Regions from separate parts of the Lactococcus sp. KTH0-1S genome, predicted to be linked through region 1. Evidence: predicted binding sites of a transcription regulator. Region 1 holds the regulator's gene; the other holds the start of a gene.
The links. Region 1 encodes Rex, which represses fermentation and respiration genes when NADH is low (regulators of the CRP and FNR family bind a similar motif). Its sites were predicted from a motif close to TTGTGAANTANTTCACAA; they were not measured.

Region 1 (10,407 bases):
TAAACAGAAAGAAGCGACAATCTGGTTTGCGGTAACAGTTGTTTTAAGCCTTGCTTTAAATACTGTTATTAAAGTAATTATTGGTCGAGAACGTCCTGATATTCATCGGTTAGCGGCTTTTGCCAATGAAGCTGGAAAAAGTTTTCCAAGCGGACATTCCATTTTTGCAACAATTATTTTTGGAAGTATTTTCTTTATCTGTCTAGGAAAACTTAAAAATTGTTCTTCTAAAATTTTATTAGGCATTTTATGTATTATATTAATTGCGTTAGTAATGTTTTCAAGAATTTTTGTAGGGGTACATTATCCAAGTGATACAATAGGCGGATTTCTCGAAGGAATTAGTATTCTATTACTTACTTATCCCACATACATTAAGTATCAAGAAAAATCTAAAAAAACCAATTGATATCAATTGGTTTTTATTAATGTCGAAAATAAATTATACCAATTATCGTCTTTTTGAGTTTTATTAGAAGTTTTATACTTGACAATGACAAATAAGTGTAATATAATGCTATTTATAAATAAATATTAGAAAATTAATTAACTATACCAATTTCAAAGGTGAGTTAAATGGAGCTTTATTATGTGTGGGATTGTTGGTGTTGTAGGTAGTAAAAATGCAACTGATATTTTGATGCAAGGACTAGAAAAACTTGAATATCGTGGTTATGATTCAGCAGGTATTTTTGTAAATGGTCAAGAAACAGCAGCAAAATTAGTTAAATCTGTCGGACGTATTGCAGACTTAAGAGGAAAGTTAGGGATTGATGTTTCAGGAACAGCCGGCATTGGTCACACACGTTGGGCTACTCATGGTAAACCAACGGAAGACAATGCTCATCCACATACTTCAACATCAGGTCGCTTTATTTTAGTACATAATGGTGTGATTGAAAATTTTGTTGAACTTAAAAACGAATTTTTGATGAATGATACTTTTAAAGGACAAACCGATACTGAAATTGCGGTTCATTTAATTGCTAAATTTGCTGAAGAAGGATTATCAACACTTGAAGCATTCAAAAAAGCTCTAAGCTTAATTCAAGGTTCTTATGCCTTTGCTCTTATGGATCGCGAAGATGCAGAAGTGATTTATGTTGCCAAAAATAAATCACCATTATTAATCGGCCTTGGTGAAGGCTACAATATGGTCTGCTCAGATGCTATGGCGATGATTCGTGAAACGTCTGAATTTATGGAAATTCATGATAAAGAGCTTGTTGTGTTAACAAAGGATAATGTTACAGTTATGGATTACGAAGGCAATGTCCTTTCACGTGAGTCATACACAGCTGAACTTGATTTATCTGACATTGGGAAAGGAACTTATCCTTTCTACATGCTCAAAGAAATTGATGAACAACCAGCAGTTATGCGTAAACTCATTGCGAATTATGCAAATGAAGATGGAACAATGAAAGTCGATCAAGACATTATCAAAGGAATTCAAGAAGCTGATCGTATTTATATTATTGCCGCTGGAACGTCTTATCATGCAGGTTTTGGGGCAAAAATGATGCTTGAATCTTTGACAAATACACCAGTTGAACTTGGTCTTGCTTCAGAATGGGGCTATGATATGCCTTTGTTAAGCCAAAAACCATTCTTTATTTTCCTTTCACAGTCTGGTGAAACGGCTGACAGCCGTCAGGTTTTAGTAAAAGTAAATGAATTAGGACTTCCAAGCTTAACAGTTACAAATGTTCCCGGATCTACTTTATCACGCGAAGCAACTTATACAATGTTAATTGGTGCTGGACCAGAAATTGCAGTTGCTTCAACCAAAGCATATACAGGACAAATTGCAACTTTGGCTTTTCTTGCAAAGGCAGTTGGTGAGTCTGAAGGAGAAGTTAAAGCAAAAGAATTTGATTTAGTTAAAGAATTGTCTTTAGTTGCTCAATCAATTGAAGCCACTTTATCTGAAAAGGATGAAATTGCAGCAATTGTAGCTGACTTATTGCCAACTACTCGCAATGCCTTCTATATTGGTCGAAAACAAGATTATTATGTGGCAATGGAAGCTTCTCTCAAATTAAAAGAAATTTCTTATATTCAATGTGAAGGATTTGCTGCTGGAGAATTAAAACATGGAACGATTTCATTGATTGAAAAAGGAACTCCAGTACTTGCTTTAATTTCTAATAATGAAGAAGTAGCAGCTCATACGCGTGGAAATGTAATGGAAACAGTGGCTCGTGGAGCCTCAGCTATCACAATTGTTGAAGAAGGAGTGGCTCGTGAAGATGATACAATTGTTGTCAACCAAGTTCATCCTTATTTGTCAGCAATTTCAATGGTTATTCCAACACAATTAATTGCTTATTATGCGTCAATGCAACGTGGACTTGATGTTGATAAACCACGTAACTTAGCTAAAGCAGTAACAGTTGAATAAAAGTTACTGACAGAAATTTCTGTCAGTAAAATGATAACTTAAAATAAAAAGTTCTGAGATTCATCAGAACTTTTTTGTTTAATTAATCTTTTGTCAGTGACAAAAGCCGTATTTTTCCGTATATAATAGTATGTATGAACTAAGAGAAAATCAATATCCGATGCAACCTAGAGAACGCTTAGAATTTTTAGGAGAAGAGTGCTTATCTGATGTTGAGCTGTTAGCGATATTATTGCGGACAGGCACTAAGAAATACTCATCATTAAATTTGGCCTTAGAAATCCTTCAACATTTTGAAACTTTGGATAATTTGCGCAAAGCTTCGATTAATGAACTCAGAGAAATTTCAGGCATTGGACTGGCAAAATCCATTGAAATTCGAGCGATGATTGAATTTGGAAAAAGGATACAGACCACTAATAGAAAACGTTATGGTCAAGTTTTGAGTTCCAAAGAATATGGCTTGAGTCTTGCTTTTGAAATGCAAAATTTTGAACAAGAGCATCTTGTGGCGACTTATTTAGATGGTCAAAATCGAATTATTGAAAAAAAGACAATTTTTATAGGGGCGGTTAATCATGCAACTGCAAGCCCTAGAGAGATTCTTTATCATGCAATAAAAAATCTCTCAGTAGGACTGTTAGTTGCACATAATCATCCCTCAGGAAATTTACGACCCAGTCAGGCTGATAAAATATTTACTTACAAAATAAAAAAATCTTGTGAGGATGTGGGAATCAATTTTATTGATCATATTATTGTAGGGGCTGGTAATTATTTTAGTTTTCGGGAAGAAGAAATCCGAAAATGAAGGATTACATAATAAAAAACCATTTTTCAATTAAAAAGAAAGGAAAAGAACAGCCTATAAAAACTGTTCTTCTATTTTGTACTAATCTAGTCTTCTTGAGCTCCCATGAAAAATAGCAGTGTTTGCAGCTCCTTAGTTAAGTCAATTGATTGAACAACCACATCTGAAGGGACTTTCAAACGAATTGGGGCAAAGTTTAGGAAACCTTTGATACCAGCTTTGACTAGAGTGTCAACAACTTCTTGGGCATTTTCTTTGCGAACAGAGAGAATTGCTGTTTTGATATCCGATTTTTTAACATTTTTTTCTAAATCAGAAATATTATAAATTGGAATTCCATCATCTGTTTGTGTTCCAACTAATGGATTGCCAGAAATATCATAGGCTTGCGTGATTCTCATTTTGTTTCTATCTTGGAATTGATAATGGAGTAATGCACGACCGAGATTTCCGACACCAATTAGAGCGATATGCGTTTCTTGGTCTTGGCCAAGAAGTTCTCCAAAGAAATCACGGAGCACTTTCGTTTCATAGCCGTATCCACGTCGGCCTAATTCACCAAATAAAGAGAAATCTCGGCGAATTGTGGCAGCATCTACTCCGATTTTTTCTGAAATGAGTTGTGAATTTGTGCGTGTCACATTTTCTTCGACAAGACTTTTGAACAGTCGATAATACTGTGGCAGTCTTTTAGCAGTTGCTTTAGGCAAGCTTTTACTTGATTTATGATCAGTCATTGTTATACCTCAAAAATTTAATTCGATTTTATTAAAACTAATTAATATTTAGTTTCTTTGTGATAATTTTATCAAAAATTTGTGAAATTATCAAACAAAAGAAATGGAATAGTTGTCCAAAATGAGAAAATAATTATAATTCTAAAAAAATATTTATTTCCCCCTTTTAATTAAGGCGCTTTCATGTTAGAATAGAAATATGAAAAAAATAGATAGGGAGAAAATATGATTAAAATTTATCTTAGTGGTTCATGTTCATCTTGTAGAAAAGCTAAAAAATGGTTACGTAAACATCACATTGAATTTGAAGAAATTAATTTATCAAAAGATGTTATGGAAAAAGATGATTTAATCAAAATTTTATCCTTGACTGAAAACGGATTTGAGGATATAATTGCGACCCGAGGGAAAACATATGCCTCTTTAAATTATAATTTCGATGAATTAGGACTAGAAAAAGCTTTTGAATTAATTCAGGATAATCCACGTATTCTAAAACGACCATTAATTTTTGACGAGGACTGTCTATTGATTGGTTTTAACGAGGATGGAATCAGAGCGTTTATTCCACCAGAAGTTAGGAGAATTGAATTGCGTGAAAGATTAATTTTAGTCTAATATTAATTTTATTTTAGCTTATCAAATTTGGTAAGCTTTTTAATTTCAAGAATTTGGAAGAACTACAAAAAACTTGCCTTAAATGCTATAATAGAAGGACTGCTTTTCTATTATATGAAAAGGAAAAACGAAGTATTAAAAAATATGCTTTGAGATTTAACGAAGAGGATAAATATCATGATTTTACTGCAAGGGAATGGAATTGCACGCACTTTTGGTGGCGATGTTTTATTTGAAAATATCAATTTTAGTTTACAAGACCATTCAAGAATTGCCCTAGTTGGCCGAAATGGAGCTGGTAAGTCAACCTTGCTTAAAATTATTGCTGGAGTTGAAGAAGCGAGTCGCGGAACTGTATCCAAGACCAAAGATTTGACGATGAATTATTTAGCGCAAGATACTGGGCTGAATTCCTCAAGGACAATATTTGCCGAAATGCTCTCTGTTTTTGATTCGCTTCGCCAAATGGAAAAACAATTGCGCCAGATGGAATTGCAAATGGGAGAACTTGCTGGGGATGAATTGACAGCTTTGATGAAACGGTACGATGCTTTATCAGAAGAATTTCGGATGAAAAATGGATTTACTTATGAATCTGAAATTAAGTCTGTCTTAAATGGTTTTCGCTTTGATGAAACAATGTGGGAAAGAGAAATTTCAAGTTTATCGGGGGGGCAAAAAACGCGTTTGGCTCTTGCTAAGATGTTGCTTGAGAGACCACAACTTTTGATTTTGGATGAACCAACTAACCACTTGGATATTGAAACTTTAGCTTGGCTTGAAAATTACCTTAAAAATTACGAAGGTAGTTTATTAATTGTCAGTCATGACCGCTACTTTTTGGATAAAGTGGTTAATGAAGTCTTAGAATTATCTAGAGGAGAATTGACTCGTTTTTCTGGAAATTATTCTCGCTATGTTGAACAAAGAGAGCAAAAACTCTTGTTAGAACTCAAAAATTTTGAAAAACAACAAAAAGAAATTGCTAAATTAGAGGACTATGTTGCCAGAAATTTAGTTCGTGCTTCGACGACTAAAATGGCGCAATCGCGTCGTAAAAAGTTGGAGAAAATGGAGCGTTTAGACGCACCAACAAGTGATGACAAATCAGCCAATGTTACTTTTACTCCTGAAAAAACGTCTGGAAATGTTGTTTTAACCGTTTCAGAAGCAACGGTAGGTTATGAAGATAATCGTCTCTCTGGTCCGATTAACATTGACGAGCGTAAAGGTGAGTCCCTTGCTATTGTTGGGCCAAATGGAGTAGGTAAAACAACATTAATTAAGTCGATTGTTGGACAGATTCCATTTTTAGCAGGTCAAGCAAAATTGGGTGCCAATGTTACTTTGGGATATTATGACCAAGAACAAGGGAGATTGACTGCTTCAAATACTGTCTTAGACGAATTATGGAATGAGCATCGCTTACTTAATGAAGTTGAAATTCGCAATATGCTTGGAGCCTTTCTTTTTAGTGGAGATGACGTAAAGAAAACGGTTGGGATGCTTTCTGGTGGTGAAAAAGCCCGTCTTTTACTTGCTAAATTAGCAATGGATCATGATAACTTTTTAGTTTTAGATGAACCAACCAATCACTTGGATATTGATTCACGTGAGGTCTTGGAGAATGCTTTGATCGATTTTCCAGGAACAATCTTGTTTGTTTCTCATGACCGCTATTTCATCAATAGAGTAGCTACCAAAGTTTTAGAAATTGCTCCCGAAGGAAGTACAGAATTTTTGGGAGATTATGATTATTATGTTGAGAAAAAAGAAGAAGTACAAGCTGAGAGTAATTCTTCAGAAAATGGGGAGCCGATAGAAAGTTTAGCTCAACAAGATTTTACAGCTCAGAAAGAAGCTCAAAAGAATCGACGTAAAGTAGAGCGCGAAATCAAGGCTTGTGAAGAGAAACTAGCCGATTTGGAAGCAAAAATTGCAGCACTATTATTGGAAATGCAAGAAAATACCGCTGATTTTGTTAAATTAGGAGAGTTACAAGCTGAAATTGACCTCTTTAATGATGAAAAAGATGAGATAGAAATGACTCTTTTGGAAGCGATGGAAGAATTGGAAAATTTGTAAGTATTGTGAAGAGAATTTAGTGTAAATAAGCTAAAACGCGAAGCTTGAAAGCTTTGCGTTTTTTTTATCAAAAAAATTCCGAGATTTCGGAAAAAGTCTTTTCGGACATTTTGATTTGATATAATCAGTTTAGAAAATGATTCATGAATAATGAGTGTCGCTCACTCAGAATGGTAAAAGGAGGGTTAAAAATCTTGAAAGAAGAAATGTCACCGTAACAGTGATGCAAAATCTCTATTGATTTGCATCGCATCTCAAAAAGGAGAAAAATATGTCACATTTAAAAAATAATCTAGTATTTTCAAGTCTAACCATTTTACTCGTAACGGGTGGAAGTCTTGGACTTGCCCAATCTACACACAATAAGGTCTCATCACAAAAACTCGAAGCTAAAAATGTAAATCAAGTTTCAAACTATTCTGGTGATATTGACTTGTTGACAGTAAGCCAACCAACTACGCCAACGACGAATAATGGTCAAATTAATCAATACTTTATCAATCGTTTTGATAATGCTATATCTCTTTTAAATGGGAAATATGTTGTAAATCATAATGTGTTACCTCAAAATACAAGTGGTGAAGAAATAAATAAATTAAATGAATCAGTTAAAATTGCAAATCAACAACTTATCGTTGGAGCTCAAAAAATCGAAAAATCTGATATTGATGTTAAGGTTGTTCAAAAAGGAAATTCCATTATTTTAGCTGAAAACCCAACGACTTTGAAGAATTCTGCTACTTCTATGGCTACTAAACATGTAGGAGTAACAAAAGTTGAATTTCACTGGTATGGTGTGCGTTTGTTTTTAAGTAAAAATGATGTAAATAAAATTTTGAAGTATGGTCCTACATCTGTTTCAATTGCTACGATTTGGATGCCAACGACTTGGGTGGTTAAATTGGCAGCATCAGCCGCTGCAGCTTGTGGTTGGATGTCAAGTGTTAATGGAGAAATCTGGATTGACTGGGGACTTATTCCAACTAAGTGGGGATGGCAATGAAGGAGGTTTATGATGAAAAATAATAACAAGAAAAGATTTGTTGCTATAGCTCTCGTTCGTACAATTTTATTTTTAGGTGGTGCTATTCTAATTAACAATTCCGAGAAATGGAGCTTTGGTTATATTTTAGGGTTTGTAATTGCACTGTTTGTTTTAGTTTCAACTTTCTTTGATAAGAGTTTGAGAAAATAACTAAGATTTCAGTGGAGGAGTCTGGGGGTTTGAATGGCAATGATTACTAAAAAGAGTATAAGAATCGTACAATATCTGAGTAGTATATTTGCCGTAATACTCGGTGTTTTAATTTTTATTTTTCCAAATGACCTTAGCATACTTAAATATATTTTTGCAAGTATTGCAGTAATTCTTAGCATTTTAAGTCTTATCATGCAAACTTTTCATAGAAATAAATGATAGGGGTTAGGGCTGAGGGCTGAGGGCTGAGGGTTGATAGAAATGGTTCAATTCCAATAAGCATTTGGAGGTTTAGCTATGAAAAGAATTTTACCAATTTTTAAAGGAGTACTTGTAATAAGTGCAAGCATAAGTATATTTTTCTTTCATCAAAATATTTTAGTACAAATATTTTATATTGTTGTTCTACTTTTTATTATCATACCAGAAGCAATTAAAGCTTATAGAAGAGCTAAATAAATGACAAGAGAGAAGAGCTTATGGGCGTAGAATTTACTTTTCAATCATTGAGGAAATCTAATGAAAAAATTTATATTTTTAGCAGATATCATTTTAAGACTTCTTTTTATGGTTTTGGCTTGGTATGTTTATACAAACTATTGGGCTGATAATAGAATGAAATGGGTTGGCTTGTCTATGGTTGAATTCAATATTATTACAATGTTTTTTGATTCCAATTATCATAAATCGAAAAAATAAGACTTGCAAATCTGGCTCAAGTTTGTTAAACTAATAAACAATATAACTTTTAAACTAGTCCAGAGAGGCTAGCAAGGTTGAAATCAGGAAAAATTGATTCTATTTTTACTGACAGGATTTTCTGTCAGTAAAAGTGAATTTGTTTTGATACTTTTTACACTTGCTAGGATTCTTGGCAAGTGTTTTTTATTGCTGACAATTACCACTATTGGGTTGCACGTTATCCATGCTCGCTACGGTAGTGCTGTCAGTTCAATATGACCAAAGGGAATTATTGAATCGGTAGAAAAATGAACTGTCAGCTTTGCTGATGGTTCTGTCAGTAAACTAGAAGGAGAAATTATGTCAATATCAAAAGCCATTGCTGCAGATTTATTGGAAATTAAAGCGGTCAGTCTCTCACCAAGTCAACCTTTTACTTGGGCTTCAGGAATTAAGTCACCAATATATACTGATAATCGGGTGACCTTAGCTTATCCGGAAGTTAGAAGCCAAATCGAAGGTGCTTTTGCAGAATTGATTAAAGCGGAATTTCCAGAAGTTGAAGTCATTGCAGGAACTGCTACAGCAGGAATTCCTCATGGTGCAATTATTGCTGACTATCTTAAATTACCATTTGCTTATATTCGTAGCAAACCCAAAGACCATGGAGCAGGAAATCAGGTTGAGGGACGTGTGGCAAAAGGCCAAAAAATGGTTGTGGTTGAAGATTTGATTTCGACTGGTGGTTCAGTTTTAGAAGCTGTTGCAGCCGCAGAACGTGAAGGTGCTGACGTGCTTGGTGTGGTTGCAATTTTCACTTATGAATTAGAAAAAGCGAACAGTAAATTTGCTGATGCTGGTGTTAAATTAGCCACATTGACAACTTATTCTGAGTTGATTGAAATTGCTAAAGAAACGGGTTATGTGACAAAAGAAGAATTAGAATTACTTAAAAAGTTCAAAGAAAATCAAGAAACTTGGCAAAATTAATTTACTGACAGAAATTCAAAGAGCCTGTCAGTAAATAATTAGGTTCTGGAATAGCTGTCAGTTCAATTCGACCAAAGGGAGACATTGAATCGGTGGATAAATGAACAAGTCAGCAAAGCTGAGTGTTCTGTCAGTAATTTATGAAAGGAAGAAAATGACTTTATTAATTAAAAATGGACGACTTGTTGACCCCAAATCAAATCGAGATGAAGTGTTAGATATTCTGATTGAAAATGACAAGATAGTAAAAATCGGCTTAAATTTGTCAGTAGAAAATGCAGAAATTGTTGATGCAAGGGGATTAGTCGTTGCCCCTGGTTTAATTGATGTTCATGTTCATTTTCGTGAACCAGGACAAACACAGAAAGAAACGATTCATAGCGGTGCAAAATCAGCTGCAGCTGGTGGTTTTACAAGAGTAGTTATGATGGCAAATACAAAACCTATCTTATCTACGCCAAAAGTACTGACAGAAACTTTAGAAATTGCTGACAAAGAAGATATTAAGATTCATGCAGTTGGGTCAATTACGCAAGATTTTGATGGAGAGCATTTAACAGATTTTGATGAACTCATTAAAGCAGGAGCAATCGGATTTTCTGATGACGGTATTCCGCTGACAGATGCTGGTCTTTTACGTAAAGCTCTGCAAAAAGCGAAATTAACTGACAGCCTGCTTTCAATTCATGAAGAAGATCCAAAATTGATTGGAACTTTAGGAGTGAATGATGGCGAAGTGGCTCATAAATGTGGCTTCACAGGGGCACCGACTGTTTCAGAATACAGCATGATGGCGCGTGATACTATGATTGCTTACGAAACAGGCGCTCGCTTGCACATTCAACATTTATCAGCTGGAGAATCTGTTGAAGTGGTGCGATTT
Region 2 (10,407 bases), 1.2 Mb from region 1:
AGCGAAGCATACGAAAATGGAGATTTTATCTAACGGGGATGTCTTACCTTGTATTGCATTTTTAGGTGAAAAGCATACTTCCAATGCTTTTCATCAAACATTGGCTGAAATATGGAAAAACGATTCAAATTATACAGAAGTTAGAGAATTTAAAACAGAAAATAAAGATTGTTTAAAGTGCTCAATGTTAAGAATTTGCGAGGGGGGATGCTATCCCAAATTACAAAGAACATTAAATCCTAACTTTACGAAAGATAAAACTTGTCAGCTATGAAAATCATAATCAAATATAAACAACTTTTTCTATTTAAACTCTTTTTGTCCCTCCTTCCCTATTTTTTTATTAGCATATTAATTATGAATGCTTTGGGTTATAGATATTCTGAGATTATGATTATTAGTGCAATGACGCAAATAATAGGAGTGATTTTAAATCTACCGCTAGGTATTTATGCTGAACAAAAAAATAGAAAAAAAGTATTATTACTTAATAATATTTTGTCAATTATTGCTTTTACCCTATTTTTATTTGAAAAATTTTATTTAGCAATCTTAGCAGCGGTCATACTTGGGATATCAGAAGCTCTATCTTCTGGAGTAATGCAAACTTTTTCTTATGAACAATTTCCAGATGATGTTACATATCGCAAATATCTTGAAGGCAGCAGTTCAATACAATATCTTGCAATATCAGTGATGACAATTATCACACCAGCCATACTACATTTCAATCGTTTTTTACCAATCATAATATCAGTAGCATTTATTGTTTTTTCAACCATTTTTTTATGTTTTATAAAATTAGAAAAAAGAGAAGAAAAACAAGAAGAAAAAATAACTATTAATATAAGGACATTACGAAAGGGATTAAAAGTATCGTCTAAGCTAAACTTATTCATTTTATTAGGAATAACTGTCACAACACTCATCATGTCTGTCAATAGTTGGAGTAGTATTTTATTGAAATATCATTATTTTCCACTTAAGTATTTAGGGCTTGTTTTGTTTACTTTTAATGTATGTATGGCAATTGGGAGTCGAATAAAGTGGAAAAAATTATCGATAGTTATGCTATTACCATTAATATCAATTCTTTTATTTTTTACAAAATCGGTATTTACTACTATTGTTTTATTTTCTATTTTTAGATTAATAAATGGTGGCTATAATAACTTTTTCATTGGGGAATTTAATAAACTAATAAAAAATAATCGAGTAGTTTTCTGGTCAATATATGATACATTTTTATCTCTGTTTTTTATTTTTGCTGATTTATCAAGCGGTCTAATTGCCCAAAATTTAACTGTAGAATTTATTTATTTAATATTTGGTCTGATTTCCTTACTTATTCTCCTAATTTATCTTTTAGCTAGAAAAAATATTTATTTTAGAAAAATAAAAAACTACTGACAGAAAAGCTGTCAGTAGTTTTTTTATCTAGTTTACAAGCTAAAAGCAAAGTTGTATAATAATTTCAAATAATTTAATAAATTTGGAATATATGACAAAGGGAAAATGAAATGGAAAAAAATTTAAAAACCGGAATAATAATTGCTTTTATCAGAGAAACGAAGCATCTGAAATTAAAAGAAATGACTGGTGGCGATTTTTCAGAATCTCAGCTCGCAAAATTTGAAAAAGGAGAAACAGAGATTACGGTGGGTAAACTATTTACCGTTTTAGAAAACTCAAATGTCTATTTAGATGAATTTCAAAACCTTTATAACGAATATGAACAATCAGATGAATACAACTACCGTCACGAGTTGGCTGTGGCTTATGCGCAAAAAAATATCAAAGTAATAAAGGAAATTCAAAATTTTTGGGAAGAAAAATGCCAACAGAAACCTGATAATAAATTTTATCAGATTAATAAAATAGTGGTTAAAATCAACTTAGCAATGGCAAAAGGTTCTACTGTTTTTAAGGAAGATACTGACTTTTTGATGAACTACCTTGAATCTATCAGCGAATGGGGACGCTATGAACTATGGATTTTTGGGAATTGTCTTCGACATTTTGATGATAATGCTTTAGAGTATTATGGAATGCAAATTTTAGGAAAAGCAAATTATTATCACTCAATTCATCTCAATCAGCAGATCGTAATAAGAACATTTTTAAATCTTATTGATACTTGGTTACGTCGAGAAAATTTGATGCAAGCTTTTAAATATATCAATCACTTAAATGAAATAGGAATAAGTATCAATTTTTTCTATGAAAAAATTATTTTAAAATATCATGAAGCTCATTATAAAGTATTGCAAAAACAAAACGGAGCGATTGAAGAAATGAAAAAACACGCGCAAACCTTGGGAGATTACGGTTACTCAGTAGAAGCAAAAGCTCTTTTTGAAGAAATTGAAAAATTATAATCCTTTGACATTAATTTATATTCTATTAAAAAAGCGCCCAGATAAATTTATATGGGCGTTTTAATTACTTTCATCAATAGATTATTAGTATTGGTCTAACAAGAGTTGTTTAATCTCATCAATTCTTGGTTGACGAGGATTAGCAGGAGTACATTGATCATCATAAACAAGGTCAGCCAATTTATCAAGTTCACGTTCAAGGTGAGCTTTATCGACACCATTTCCTGAAAGGGTGATATTAATATCAATGCTATCAGTCAGTTTCTTAAGTTCAGCAACCAGAGCTTGCACAGCTTTTTCATCTGAATCATCTTTATCAGCAAATCCCATGAAGCGTGAAATTTCAGCGTAGTCCTCTTGAGCACGATATGTTTCATAACGTGGGTAAGGGGTACGTTTAACGTTTCCTGTTACAGCGTTAAATTTAATGACATGTGGCATAGCAATGGCGATGGCAAGACCATGAGGAAGTCCAAATTCACCACCAATTTTATGAGCAAGTGAGTGGTTAATTCCAAGGAAAGCATTAGCGAAGGCCATACCAGCGAGTGTTGCAGCATTGTGCATGTTTTCGCGGGCTTTTTGCCCTTCTTTAGTTGGATGCGCTGGGTCATAATGATAAGACTCAGTCAAGTTTTCAAAGATAAGTTTGATCGCTTGAAGTGAAATTGGTTTTGTATAGTCAGAGGACATAACAGAAACGTAAGATTCAAGCGCGTGTGACATCGCATCAATACCAGACCAAGAAACAGTACGTTTTGGTACAGTCATAACAAACTCAGGGTCAACAATGGCAACTTGTGGTGTTAATTGGTAGTCAGCAAGTGGGTACTTAACATGAGTTTCATCATCAGTGATAACTGCAAATGGAGTCACTTCAGAACCAGTACCAGAAGTAGTAGGAATTGCAACCATTTGTGCTTTATGTGGATGGTAGAATTTAATAATACGTTTACGAATATCGACAAATTTTTGAGCTAATTCTTGGAAAAGTTCTTTCAAACTTGCATCATCAGAAAGGTCAGCTTCACCACGAGCATCATATTCATAAATCAAACGACCAATCTTACCAGCATCGAGAGCAGAACCACCACCAAGACAGATGACAGTGTCAGGTTCAAATTGTTTCATTTGACGAGCGATTGCAATTGCTTCGCTCAAAGTTGGGTCAGGTTGAACAGAACCATAAATGCTTGTTTCAACTTGAGTTGGGCGGATAGCAAGTTGTTCCAAAACTTTATCAACGAAACCAAATTTAACCATACCAGGGTCAGCAACGATGAAAGCTTTGTGGACGTGTGGCAATTCTTGTAAGTAAGAAATTGCATTTTTTTCGTAGTAAATTTCTTTTGGCAAACGAACCCATTGTGGGCGATTACGACGTTTAGCCACTGTTTTAACATTCAATAGATCGTATGTACTCAAATTGTGTGAAAGTGAATTTTTCCCCCATGAACCAGTTCCAAGTGTAAGTGATGGACGCATTGCATCAGTATAGATATCTCCGACCCCACCAATAGAATCTGGTTGGTTAACGAGGATACGAGAAGCTTCAACTTTTTCGCCATATTCTTTAACGAATGGATCATCCATTGCACCGATTTGAATTGCAGCATTATGTCCAGCACCTTGATAAGCAAGTAAGTTACGTACAATCTCAATTCCTTCTTCACGTGTTTCAGCTTTGTAGATTGAAAGTAAAGGAGAAAGTTTTTCAGAAGAAAGTGCTTCACCAATATTCTTCTTATCAAGTTCAAAAAGAAGGACATCTTTATCTTTAGGAACTTTGACACCAGCTTGTTCAGCGATCCATTGACCAGAACGACCGGCAACAGGACCAGTTACTCCAAAACCTTCACCAGCACGTTCAACAAAAACGAAACTTTCAATAGCTTTGTAGTCTTTTTTTGGAACCATATAAGCGCCTTGTTCTTGCATTTTAGCAATAAATTCATCATAAACTGAAGCATCAATAACAGCTGAATTTTCAGTGGCACAAATCATCCCATTATCAAAACGTTTTGAAAGCAAAAGATCTTCAACAGCACGTTCGATATTTGCAGTAGCATCGACATAAACAGCACCATTACCAGCTCCAACACCAAGTGAAGGGTTACCAGATTTGAGTGCGGCGTTTACCATTCCTGGGCCACCAGTTGCAAGGATTGTTGCAAGTCCACGGTTTTGAATCAAGGCGGTAGTCATGTCAAGGCTTGGTACTTCAATCCATTGAATGAAGTCTTCCGGTGCACCAGCTTCAATTGCAGCATCGTAAACGATTTTTGCTGCATGGCTTGAACATTTTTGAGCTTGTGGGTGGAAAGCGAAAACAATAGCATTACGTGTTTTTGCAGTCAATAAAGATTTAAAGATTGCTGTTGATGTTGGATTAGTTGTTGGAACGATACCAGCAAGTACACCGAGAGGGCTTGCGATTTCAACAGATCCAGCAACCTTGTTTTCAGAAATGACACCAACGGTTTTGTCATTTTTAATTGCGTTATAAACAGATTCAGAAGCAAAGTGGTTTTTGGTATCTTTGTCTTCGACAACACCACGACCAGTTTCGTTAACGGCTTCATGAGCGAGTTCTAGAGAATGTTTGCTTGCTGCAAGAGCCATTGCAGCGACAATAGTATCGACTTGAGTTTGTGTATATCCTTCAAATTTAAGAACAGCAGCTTGTGCTTTTTTGACTAATTTGTCAGTATAAGCAACAGCTTCTTGGAATTTTGCGGCTTTTTCTTCAGCGCTTAACACTTTCTTTGCAGCTGGAGCGGCTTTTTTAGTTGCCATATTTGTAGGTTCTCCTTTGTGATTTCATTCACTTTCTTTTACGTGAATAGTTTAACAAAGTTTTTTATAGATGTCAAGCAATATTGTGATAATTTTTACAAAAATGCTCATCGAAAGTTTAGAAAACGGTTTATAACAAGCTTTATTGAAGAAAAAAAGATTGCCAATTCTTTGAGAGGAATTAGCAATCTTTTCTAGTTTATCAGTCGAACTTTGTGAAAAAATAAATTTTTATAGTGGTAAAACGCAAGTGATTTCAGGAGCGTAAAAATCTTTTTGTTCCAAAGTTAAAGTACCGGTTTTTTTATCTCGTAAGAAAAGAGATAGATTATCAGATTCTTGATGAGCGACAATGATATAATTTTCAGTTTTGTTGAAATTAAAATCACGAGGGATACGACCTTCAGTATTTGTCCAGCCAATCGTTTCAAGTTTTGTACCGAGAGGACTTACTTTGTAAGTTGTCAAAGAATCATGTCCGCGATTAGAAGTATAGAGGAATTTACCGTCAGATGAAATACGGATGGCAGCAACACCATTTGCTCCATGATAACCTTCAGGTAGGGTGCTAATTGTTTGAAGACGAGCAAAACGTCCTTTTTCTTCATTATAACTTAAAACTTCGATTGTTGAATTTAACTCTCCAACTAAATAAGCGATTTTACCATTTGGATGGAAAGTAATATGACGAGCACCCATTCCTTTTTCTGCACGATAAATTGTAGCGATATTGAGCTTACCTTCACCAATGACATCATAAACAGTGACCTCATCTGTTCCCAAATCACAGGTGACAAGGCGTCCGTCAGGAGTTAAATCAGAATAATGAACGTGTGAGCTAGCTTGTTCAGGACGTGGTCCAGAACCAGTATGTTTAACTGTATCCATTAATCGGAGTGAGCCATTAGCTTGAATCTTATAAACACGAACTTCTCCAAGATGATAGTTCGCTCCGTAAACTAATTGGCGCGCTTCGTCCACGGCAACATAGCAGAGTGGAGCTCCCGTGGTTGTGACATTTCCGAGATGAGTGGCAGTTTCGCCATCAAAATCAAAGGCGGCGATTCCTCCACCATTACTATCTGCTGCGCAAGTATAGAGGTGTCCCTTTTCATCGAGAGTGATATAAGTGGGGTTTTGAACCGCAGCGACTTCATTTAATGATGATAATTCAGCAGCTTTAGTGTCCAAAAGAACACTATAAACGCCTTTAGATACACGTTTTGTATAGCCGCCTAAAAGGATTTTTTCTTTCATATTTCTCTCCTCACAAACTAATTTATTTACTATAATTATTTTATCACAAAAAAAGCGGTTTCAGCAAAAATATTAATTTTTTTCTTAGAAAAAAGTTTGAAAACTTACTCTTTTAGTGATTATAGAGTCTAAATTAACAATTAGATTTGTCAGACAATAGGAGTGGCTAGAAAAATAGATTTACTGAACAATAGAAGCATGAATAGATACTTGCAAAAATAGGTCAAACAATGTATAATGATAGAGTTGCTATGCAACCATCTCGCATTTCGTCTCGACAAAGTCGTAGTGTACGCAAGTATTGCGGCTGCGGATGACAGATGAAAGAGGAAAAACTATTTTAAAAGGAGACATTAACATGTCAGTTATTTCAATGAAACAACTTCTTGAAGCTGGTGTTCACTTCGGTCACCAAACTCGTCGTTGGAACCCGAAAATGAAACCATACATCTTCACAGAACGTAATGGTATCCACGTTATCGACCTTCAAAAAACTGTAAAACTTGTTGACGATGCTTACAACTATGTAAAAAACGCTTCACAAGAAGGTGCAGTAGTTCTTTTTGTTGGTACTAAAAAACAAGCTGCAGAAGCAGTTAAAGAAGAAGCTCTCCGCGCTGGTCAATACTACGTAAACCACCGTTGGTTGGGTGGTATGCTCACTAACTGGAACACTATCCAAACACGTGTGACACGCCTTAAAGAAATCAACAAAATGGAAGAAGAAGGAACTTTCGAAGTTTTACCTAAGAAAGAAGTAGTTCTTCTTAACAAAGAACGCGAACGCCTTGAAAAATTCATCGGTGGTATCGCTGATATGCCTCGTATTCCAGATGTTATCTACATCGTTGACCCACATGCTGAACAAATCGCAGTTAAAGAAGCTAAAACTTTGGGAATCCCAGTTGTAGCAATGGTTGACACAAACGCAGATCCAGAACCAATCGACGTAGTTATCCCTGCAAATGATGATGCTATCCGTGCTGTTAAATTGATTACAGCTAAAATGGCAGACGCTATCATTGAAGGACGTCAAGGTGAAGATGCAGCGGAAGATTTCGTAGCAGAAGAAGCAGCTTCAGAAGAATCACTTGAAGAACTTGCTGAAATCGTTGAAGGTAAATAATTTTAACTTCAACTTATACTAATTAAGTAACTACAACAGGCGAGGCCTTACGCCTCACCTGTTTTTTTAAATAAAACTACTGTCAATACTGACAGAAAAAAACACATAGGAGATTTACAAAATGGCAGTAACAGCAGCTCAAGTAAAAGAATTACGTGAAAAAACTGGTGCAGGAATCATGGACGCTAAACGCGCTCTTGTTGAAACTGACGGAAATATGGAAGCAGCAGCAGAACTTCTTCGTGAAAAAGGGATTGCGAAAGCAGCTAAAAAAGCTGATCGTGTAGCCGCTGAAGGACTTACAGGAATTGCCGTAAACGGAAATGTTGCAGCGATTGTTGAATTGAACTCAGAAACAGACTTCGTAGCTAAAAATGATCAATTTGTTGCCTTGGTTAAAGAAACAGCAGAACTTATTGCGTCTAAAAAACCAGCAACTAACGAAGAAGCATTGGCACTTGAAACAGCTTCAGGGATTACTCTTGAAGCAGAACTTGTTCAAGCGACTGCTACAATCGGAGAAAAAATCACTTTCCGTCGTTTTGCAGTAATTGAAAAAACTGATGCTCAACACTTTGGAGCTTACCAACATAACGGTGGTAAAATTGGGGTTGTTTCTGTCGTTGAAGGTGCAGATGAAACACTTGCTAAGCAAGTATCAATGCATATTGCTGCAATGAACCCTACTGTTCTTTCAGCTGATGAACTTGATTCAGAATTTGTTAAAGCTGAATTAGCACAAATGAACCACAAGATTGATGAAGACAACGCTAGCCGTGTACTTGTTAACAAACCAGAACTTCCACACCATGAATTTGGTTCTAAGAGCCAATTGACAGAAGAAGTTCTTGCAGCAGCGAAATCTTCATTTGAAGAAGAACTTAAAGCTGAAGGAAAACCAGAAAAAATCTGGGACAAAATTCTTCCAGGTAAAATGGCTAAATTCATCGTTGACAATACAAAAGTTGACCAACAATTTGCTCTTCTTGCACAACTTTACATCATGGATGACAGCAAAACAGTCGAAGCTTTCCTTGAATCAAAAGGAGCTAAAGCAATTGCATTCATACGTTTTGAAGTTGGTGAAGGAATTGAAAAAGCTGAAACAGACTTTGCAGCAGAAGTTGAAGCGGCAAAAGCAGGCCTTTAATTTAATTAAAAAGCAGCCTCTGGAGGTTGCTTTTTTTATTTTGAAAATAAAAAACGGCTTTTCGGTTAGAAAACTAAGAAAATAGTGTATTTCTTTGACGCAATATGCTATAATTATATTTGAGATTTTCTATCTATTTAAAATCTATCTAACCTAAGTAATTAAACTATTTTTAAGTAATTAAATCATTTTATGGAGTAAAGCATGTCAAGTACTGTCATTATCCTCATTGTTGTCTTATTAGTTATTCTCGTAGCCTTTTATGCTTTTGCAATATTAATGCGAAAGAAAACAGAAGACCGTATACTAGCCTTAGAAGAGCGAAAGGAATCGCTTTTCGATTTGCCTGTTCAAGAAGAAATTGATTCTGTTAAAAAAATGCATCTGGTCGGACAATCGCAAACGATTTTCCGTGAATGGAACCAAAAATGGCTTGACTTATCATCAAATTCTTTTGCTGATTTGGAAGAACATATTTTTGAAGCTGAACAATTAAACGATTCATTCCATTTTTTCCGTGCTCGTGAATCTGTAGCGGATAGTGAGGCACAAATTGAATTAATGGAAGGTGATGTCGAAGGAATTCGTCAAGGTGTTGCTCAACTTGTTGAACAAGAAAAGCGTAATTCAAATAAAATTCAAGAATCCCTTGATTTATATGATAACTTACGTAGCGATATTGCTGACAATGCAGATTTGTATGGAACGGTTATTACTGAACTTGAAAAACATTTAGCCAATATCGAAACAGAATTTTCTCAGTTTGTAACGCTAAACTCAACGGGAGATCCGATTGAAGCGGCTGAAGTTTTGGAGACTGCTGAAGAACATACGATTGCTTTACGTGCAATTACAGAGCAAATTCCATCATTTATTAAAACAATTGAAAAAGATGTTCCTAAACGACTTGACGAATTACAAGAAGCGAGTGATAAATTCGTTGCAGAAGAGTACATTCTTCCTGATAATGTCAACATTAAAGAAAGAATGGATGATTTACATGATCATCTCGTTGAAAGTAGTTCATTATTAGAACAATTTGAACTAGATCGAGTAGAAGCTGAACTTGGTTTAATTCAAGAAAAAGTTGAAGAACTTTATGCTATTTTTGAAAGAGAATATAGCGCACGTCGAAATGTTGAAAAACGTTCATCAGTTCTCAAAGAATATATTGAACATATCAGAGCAAATAATAAAAATCTTCTCCTTGAAATTGACCATGTTACACAAGCCTATATCCTTTCTGGAAACGAAAAAGGATATGTTAGAGGTTATCAAGAACATTTAGAATCTCTTGACTCAGATGTTGATGAAATTCTAGGAAATATTCAAGCTAAAACAATGCCTTACTCAATTCTTTCACGTAGAGTAAATTCAGTAGTCAATGCCCTTGAAGATATTGAGAAGAACCAAATTAAGATTAGTGATACCCTCACAGGACTCAGAGATGAAGAAAGAGCAGCTCAAGAAATTGCGGAACGCTTTGATTCTGAACTCCGTACAATAAAACGTTATGTTGAAAAATGTAATCTCCCTGGTCTTCCTAAAGATTATCTCGACTTGTTCTTCACAACAGGAGATCGAGTACAAAATCTTTTCAAAGAATTAGGACGAGTTAGAATCAACATTGATACAATTAATCATCTTGTTGACGTAAGCACTGAAGATATGCACGTTTTAAAAGAAGCAACGACTAATTT

Region 2: a site for Rex is predicted at 5,258-5,275, ahead of adhE (bifunctional acetaldehyde-CoA/alcohol dehydrogenase). Genes of this name have one in related genera too.

The regions. Positions count from the first base shown of each region.
Region 1 covers NZ_CP195165.1:1,039,026-1,049,432, forward strand. The annotation lists gene ACRYLU_RS05135 (phosphatase PAP2 family protein) at 1-409, shown strand, start outside; gene glmS (glutamine--fructose-6-phosphate transaminase (isomerizing)) at 590-2,404, shown strand; gene radC (RadC family protein) at 2,535-3,215, shown strand; gene ACRYLU_RS05150 (redox-sensing transcriptional repressor Rex) at 3,302-3,952, opposite strand; gene ACRYLU_RS05155 (Spx/MgsR family RNA polymerase-binding regulatory protein) at 4,178-4,570, shown strand; gene ACRYLU_RS05160 (ABC-F family ATP-binding cassette domain-containing protein) at 4,748-6,655, shown strand; gene ACRYLU_RS05165 (hypothetical protein) at 6,927-7,658, shown strand; gene ACRYLU_RS05170 (hypothetical protein) at 7,668-7,850, shown strand; gene ACRYLU_RS05175 (hypothetical protein) at 8,151-8,312, shown strand; gene ACRYLU_RS05180 (hypothetical protein) at 8,373-8,552, shown strand; gene ACRYLU_RS05185 (hypothetical protein) at 8,786-8,914, opposite strand; gene pyrE (orotate phosphoribosyltransferase) at 8,895-9,524, shown strand; gene ACRYLU_RS05195 (dihydroorotase) at 9,679-10,407, shown strand, end outside.
Region 2 covers NZ_CP195165.1:2,228,360-2,238,766, reverse strand. The annotation lists gene ACRYLU_RS11020 (SPASM domain-containing protein) at 1-274, shown strand, start outside; gene ACRYLU_RS11015 (MFS transporter) at 271-1,410, shown strand; gene ACRYLU_RS11010 (Rgg/GadR/MutR family transcriptional regulator) at 1,521-2,378, shown strand; gene adhE (bifunctional acetaldehyde-CoA/alcohol dehydrogenase) at 2,463-5,174, opposite strand; gene ACRYLU_RS11000 (lactonase family protein) at 5,406-6,431, opposite strand; gene rpsB (30S ribosomal protein S2) at 6,790-7,557, shown strand; gene tsf (translation elongation factor Ts) at 7,679-8,707, shown strand; gene ezrA (septation ring formation regulator EzrA) at 8,912-10,407, shown strand, end outside.